2 regions of the Pseudarthrobacter sp. AG30 genome follow, and region 2 is predicted to be linked to the other one. Evidence: predicted binding sites of a transcription regulator. Region 2 holds the regulator's gene; the other holds the start of a gene.
What was found. Region 2 encodes Rex, which represses fermentation and respiration genes when NADH is low (regulators of the CRP and FNR family bind a similar motif). Its sites were predicted from a motif close to CTTGTGAANNNNTTCACAAG; they were not measured.

Region 1 (3,411 bases), on a different contig from region 2:
TGGTGGATGATCACGATGCCCCGCTTCTCGCTGTCCGAGATGCTGGCGAAATTGCAGGGTTCGTTTTCGAACAGGATTTCCCCGTCGAACGTGTTGTGCGCGTATACGCCGGACAACACCTTCATGAGCGTTGATTTGCCGGCGCCGTTCTCACCGCAGATGGCATGGACTTCTCCACGGTTCACATCAAGGGTGACATCCTGCAGCGCCTTCACGCCCGGGAACGTCTTGGTGATTCCTCGCATTTGAAGAATGGGTGTGTTCATCGTCAATTCCCACTGACTGGTCGAATCTTGGCCTTCCTGCTGCTGCAGGAGGTTGCGGGAGGGGCTGCGGCCGGACGGCCGGCCGCAGCCCCCGGCTGTCTACTTGACGTCGGCGTCGGTGTAGTAACCCGAGTCGATCAGTTCCTTCTTGTAGTTGTCCTTGGTGATGATCACGGACTTCAGCAGGTAAGCCGGGACGACCTTGACCTTGTTGTTGTAGGTCTTGGTGTCATTGGTTTCCGGTTCCTGGCCCTTGAGGACGGCGTCCACCATCTTGACCGCCTGGGCGCCGAGCTGCCGGGTGTCCTTGAAGATGGTGGAGTACTGCTCGCCGGCAACGATGGACTTCACGGAGCCCTTCTCGGCATCCTGGCCCGTGACGACCGGCAGGCTTCCCTTGGCGTAGCCGCCGGTGCTGGTGAGGGCCGAGATGATGCCGATGGACAGTCCGTCATAGGGGGACAGGACGCCGTTCAGCTTGGTACCTGAGCTGTAGGCGGACGTGAGGATATCCTCCATGCGCTTCTGCGCCACGGGTGCTTGCCAGCGGAGGATCGCGGCCTGTTCAAACTTGGTCTGGCCGCTGGGGACCTTCAAGGTGCCGGCATCCATGTACGGCTTGAGGGTGTCCATGGCGCCGGTCCAGAAGAAGTTGGCGTTGTTGTCGTCAGGGCTTCCGGCGAAGAGTTCGACGTTGAACGGACCCTTGCCGTCCACTTTCTTGCCACTGGCGTCAAGGAGTCCCAAGCCGGTCAGCAGCGAGGTGGCCTGCTGGACGCCGACCGTGTAGTTGTCGAACGTGGTGTAGTAGTCCACGTTCGGGGTGCCGTTGATGAGGCGGTCGTACGCGATCACTTTGACGTTCTGCTCCTTGGCCTTGGCCAGGACATCGGTCAGGGTGGTGCCGTCAATGGCGGCGATGATCAGCGCCTTGGCGCCCTTGGTCAGCATGTTTTCGATCTGCGAGACCTGGGTTGGGATGTCGTCATTGGCGAACTGGAGGTCTGTCTTGTAGCCAAGGTCCTTGAGCGACTTCTCGACGTTGGCGCCATCGGCAATCCAACGCTCGGATGTCTGCGTGGGCATCGAGATCCCAACCAGCGAGTCGGCGGGCTTCGCCGCGCCGCTGGATTCGGTTGCCGCGCCACGTGAGCCGCAACCGGTGGCGCCCACCGTCAGCGCGAGGACAAGGGCCACCGCGCCCACGATTTTTTTGATTCTCACCATTTTCTCCTTCCGCGGCAGCACTGCCGCGAAGTGTTATTGGACGAGGCAGCAGCGATGCTCCCTGGTCCTGGCCACATTGTTGATGTGTCGGTTCAATATAGACTGATTTGTGAACGCTAACAAGAGGCGGCTATCAAGTGCATGAACCTGCTTGAATTTCATTGACTTCTGCTTTGTTAGCGTTCACACTTGCTGCAGCGCTTAGCTCGACCGTGACCCCTAGACAACCCCGGCAATGAGGCCCCTGCCTCCCGGGCGGAGGCAACCGAATGCCAGATACATCCTTCAGTTCCAACCCTGACCACTGCGTCGTCGGCGTGGATTACGGAACACTTTCCGGCCGTGCCGTGGTGGTGCGTGTCCGCGACGGGAAGGAGCTCGGCAGCGCGGTCCATGCGTATCCGCACGCCGTGGTCACCGACGTCCTGCCACGTGACACAGCGGGCGACGACGGGGCCCGGCTTCCCGGGGAATGGGCGCTCCAGGTGCCCAACGACTACCGGGAGGTGCTTCGCACTGCCGTCCCGGCAGCCGTGGCTGACGCCGGGATCGACCCGGCGGCCGTCGTCGGTATTGCCACGGACTTCACCGCCTGCACCATGGTGCCTGTCATGGCCGACGGCACCCCGCTGAACGAACTGCCGGGCTATGCCAACCGGCCGCACGCGTACGTGAAGTTGTGGCGCCACCACGCCGCCCAGGGGCAGGCCGACCGGATCAACCGGCTCGCCGCCGAACGTGGCGAGGACTGGCTTCCCAGGTATGGGGGGCTGATTTCCTCGGAGTGGGAATTCGCCAAGGGGCTGCAGCTGCTGGAAGAGGACCCCGAAGCCTACGCCGCAATGGACCGCTGGGTGGAGGCGGCGGACTGGATCGTCTGGCAGCTGTGCGGCAGGTATGTCCGCAATGCCTGCACGGCCGGCTACAAGGGCATCTACCAGGACGGGCGCTACCCCTCGGAGGATTTCCTCGCCGCCCTGAACCCGGAGTTCAAGGACTTCGTCAGCACCAAACTCGAGCACACCATCGGTCGGCTGGGTGACGCCGCCGGCACACTGACCGCGGAGGCCGCAGCCTGGACCGGGCTGCCGGAGGGCATCGCCGTGGCGGTGGGAAACGTTGACGCCCATGTGACGGCCCCGGCAGCGAAGGCGGTGGAACCGGGCCAGCTGGTGGCCATCATGGGCACCTCCACCTGCCACGTCATGAACGGCACGGAACTGCGTGAAGTACTGGGAATGTGCGGGGCCGTTGACGGCGGCATCGTTCCCGGCCTGTGGGGCTACGAGGCGGGCCAGTCGGGCGTGGGAGACATCTTCGGCTGGTTCACGAAATACGGAGTCCCGCCCGAATACCACCAGGCGGCCGAAGCTGCCGGTCTGGGGATCCACGAATACCTCACCGAACTGGCCTCGCGGCAGGCCATCGGGGAGCACGGGCTGATAGCCCTGGACTGGCATTCCGGCAACCGCTCGGTCCTGGTGGACCACGAGCTCTCCGGCATCGTGGTGGGCCAGACGCTCGCCACCAGGCCCGAGGACACCTACCGGGCGCTTCTGGAAGCCACAGCCTTTGGAACCCGCACCATCGTGGACGCCTTCCGCGACGCCGGGGTTCCGGTCAAGGAATTCATCGTGGCCGGCGGCCTGCTCAAGAACAGGCTCCTGATGCAGATCTACGCAGATGCCACCGGCCTGCAGCTTTCCACTATCGGCTCGGAACAGGGCCCGGCCCTGGGGTCGGCGATCCACGCCGCCGTCGCGGCCGGCCACTATGCGGATATCCGCCAGGCCGCAGCGGCCATGGGCGCCGAACCCGGGGAGGTCTACACTCCAATCCCGGAAAACGTGGCCGCATACGAGGAACTCTTCCAGGAGTACAAAACCCTCCATGATTACTTTGGCCGGGGCAGCAACGA
Region 2 (3,411 bases):
CGTCCTGGAGACCGGCGGCGTGCTGGTCAGCGACAAGGTTGCCATCAACCTGGAGCTCGCCTTCATCGCTCCCGCAGCCTGATTCCGCTCCGGCCCACCCCGGCAGCAGGCATTTCGCCTGGTGCCGGGGTGCCGCGTTTAAGGCCCGTCGCACCGTGAACAGCCCTGCGGAATCACGCACAACCAGGGCTGCCGGGGGTACGGTGGACCTAAGCCATGCTGGGGGCGGCACAGGACCGATTCCCGGCAGCCCGCCCGGATCCCGACCTGCAAAAGGAACGCCCATGAGTACTCCTCCCGTCCCGCCTCCCGTGCCGCACGATCCGCCATCCGGAAACGACCAGCCAGGCAACGGCCAGCCGGCCGAGCAGCCCGGCGCCCAGCAGCCCCGCTACGGACAAAACGCCCCGCAGTACGGGCAGAACGCACCGCAATACGGACAGAACGCACCTGGTTCGCAGCCGCCGGCAGCACCGCAGTACGGGCAAAACGCTCCGCAGTATGGCCAGAACCCGCCCCAGTACGGGCAGAACGCCCCGCAGGCCCCCGGCTACGGACAGCAGCAGCCCTATGGACAGCAGCCGTACGGCCAGTCCCCCTACGGCCAGTACCCGTCGGAGCAGCCGCAGCCGGCGGCAAGCACCGGCATCCCCCAACTGGTCAACATTTCATTTTGGATGCTGATCGCAGCCGCCGTGATCTTCGTCATCTCCCTGCTCACCGGGTTGACCCAGCTTGATGATCCGGCATTCCGGCAGGCCTTTGACCAGCAGGTCAAGGCCAGCGACGCGGGCATCACGTACGACGACATCAAGGGCGTCATCGCCGGAACCCTGGTGGTCTTCGCCATCATCGGGGCCGGACTGTACCTGCTGGTGGCCTTCTTCGTCCGCAAGGGCAAGAACTGGGCACGCATCCTGGGGACGGTGCTGGCGGCCCTGTCGGTGCTGGGCCTCTTCGGGGTTCCGTCGTTCGCCACCGTCGGCACGGTCCTGGGCATCGCGGCCATTGTGCTGCTCTACCTTCCCGCCGCCGCCCCGTACTTCCGGAAGCAGCAGTTCGGCAACCCGTATGCCGGCGGCTTCGGAAACCCCTACGGCCGGTAGCAGCCTGCCACACCACGGAAAACGGCCCGGGACGCCTCGCAGCGTCCCGGGCCCTTTTCTTTTATCCGGTGGTCCTTACGCGGTCTGGCCCGGCGCCTGTGCCCGCTGGGCGTGGTATGCCAGAATCTGCAGCTCGGTGGCCATGTCCACCTTGCGGAGGTTCACGCCTTCGGGGACCTGGAGCATCACAGGCGCGAAGCTCAGGACGCTGTGCACGCCTGCGGCCACCACGCGGTCGCAGATGCCTTGAGCCACCGCCGCCGGCAGCGCCAGCACCACCATGTTGGCTCCGGTGCGGTGCAGGACGGTTTCAAGGTCTGCCACGTCGCTGACCCGCAGCCAGCCCACCTCGTTGCCCACCACCATCTGGTCGGCGTCGAAGATCGCCACGACGTCGAACCCACGGGACTCGAAGCCGCCGTACCGGGCCAGGGCCTTGCCCAGGTTCCCGGCGCCGACGATCGCGACTTTCCAGTCGTGCGTGAGGCCAAGGGCCGCTGCGATATGGCGGCTGAGGTACTGCACCTCGTAGCCCACTCCCCTGGTGCCGTACGACCCCACATGGGACAGGTCCTTGCGCAGCGTCGAGGAACTGACGCCGGAGGCCTCCGCCAATGACTCGGACGAGACCCGCTCGACGCCCTCTGCCAGCAAGGTGTTCAAGGCACGGAGGTACAGGGTCAGCCGGGCCACCGCCGCGGGCGGGATCTGCTTGGCCGGCGCACCGGTGGCGCCCGGAATGTCCGGGACAGGCTGGGACGTTGGTTCCAAGGACGTCATTGGCCTCCCCCTACCGGGCCATGGCGCGCTGCAGCACGCGTTCCAGGCGGGCTTCGTCAATCTTCCAAAAGTCGCGCTGGACCCCGTCCACCAGGACCACCGGGATTTCCTCGGCATAGCGTTCGCGCAGCTCGGGCTGGTGGTCCACCGACTCTTCGGCCCAGGTCAGTCCCAACGAGGCGGTAACCCGGCCGACGGCGTCGCGCGCCTCTTCGCAAAGGTGGCAGTCAGCTTTGGTGACCAGGACGACGCGGGGGGTAGCCATGGCTTAACGGTATCGCCGTTCGCGGCATGCGGGCGACGCCGACGGCGGCGGGCCGGCCTATTGACTAGACTCGAGTCCATGCCCGAGGAGAAATACGTCGCCGTAGTCACGCGGCCCGTCACTGCGCCGCAGCCCGGTGAAGCGGCGTTTTTCGACGTGGACAACACCTTGATGCGCGGCGCCAGCCTCTTCCATGTGGCCCGGAAAATGCACCAGCGCGGGGCGTTCACCCTGAGGCAGGCGGCTGGTATGGCCTGGAAACAGTTCAAGTTTGTGGCCCGCGGTGAAAACATGGATGATGTCCACGCCGTCCGGGACTCGGCCCTGACCCTGGCTGTGGGCATCAGCGTTGACGATATCCGGGCGTTGGGCGAAGAGGTCTATGACGAAATGATCGCCTCCCGGATCTGGCCGGGTGCCAAGGCCCTGGCCGAGCAGCACCTGCGCGTGGGCCGCCGGGTGTGGCTGGTCACGGCCACGCCCATCGAAGTTGCCACGGTCATTTCCACCCGCCTGGGCCTGACCGGCGCCCTCGGCACGGTCGGGGAAGTCTCCGACGGAATGTACACCGGCCGTTTGGTGGGCGATATCCTGCATGGCTCGGCCAAGGCCGTGGCTGTCCAGGCCATCGCCGACGAGGAGGACCTGGACCTGAAGCGCTGCTGGGCGTACAGCGACTCCTATAACGACGTCCCGCTGCTTTCCCTGGTAGGCCACCCCGTGGCCATCAACCCCGATGCCAAGCTCCGCCGGCACGCCCGCGACCGTAACTGGCCGGTCTACGATTTCCGTGCCGGCCGCCGCGCCGCCACCTTCGGGCTTAAGGTGGCAACCTTTGGCGGCGCCATCTACGGGCTGTGGAAGGGTTTCGCCCGGATGCGCGGCCCGCGCCTGTAGCTAGCTTTCACGCGCGTCTGGATATCCCGCGAGTCTGCCTTCCCCCGCCTGCAGGTTCCCGCACCGTACCCTCCAGCGCACGAAAAAACGCCCGCCGCCTTTGCAGGCGACGGGCGTTCTCCACGCTGTTCGAAGTATTGCTACTTCTTGTTGCGGCGCTGGTGACGAGTCTTGCGAAGCAGCTTGCGGTGCTTCTTCTTGGCCATACGCTTGCGACGCTTCTTAATAACTGAACCCACGAAAGTTCCTTACAAACTAGATGCAGTATCTGTCTGATGGAAATGGTTCGTGGACAGAGCTACGAACTGGACAACTGACAGATTCTTACAATGACGTAAAACGTTCCTTAACAGGGTACCGCCT

Region 1: the regulator Rex is predicted to act here: its motif matches at 1,600-1,619, upstream of araB (ribulokinase).

What each region holds. Positions count from the first base shown of each region.
Region 1 is NZ_QEHL01000022.1:15,943-19,353, reverse strand. It holds gene mmsA (multiple monosaccharide ABC transporter ATP-binding protein) at 1-266, opposite strand, end outside; gene chvE (multiple monosaccharide ABC transporter substrate-binding protein) at 366-1,493, opposite strand; gene araB (ribulokinase) at 1,763-3,411, shown strand, end outside.
Region 2 is NZ_QEHL01000009.1:114,574-117,984, reverse strand. It holds gene DC347_RS09535 (YceI family protein) at 1-82, shown strand, start outside; gene DC347_RS09530 (hypothetical protein) at 285-1,106, shown strand; gene DC347_RS09525 (redox-sensing transcriptional repressor Rex) at 1,182-1,886, opposite strand; gene DC347_RS09520 (glutaredoxin family protein) at 1,897-2,151, opposite strand; gene DC347_RS09515 (HAD family phosphatase) at 2,230-3,048, shown strand; gene DC347_RS09510 (AURKAIP1/COX24 domain-containing protein) at 3,189-3,287, opposite strand.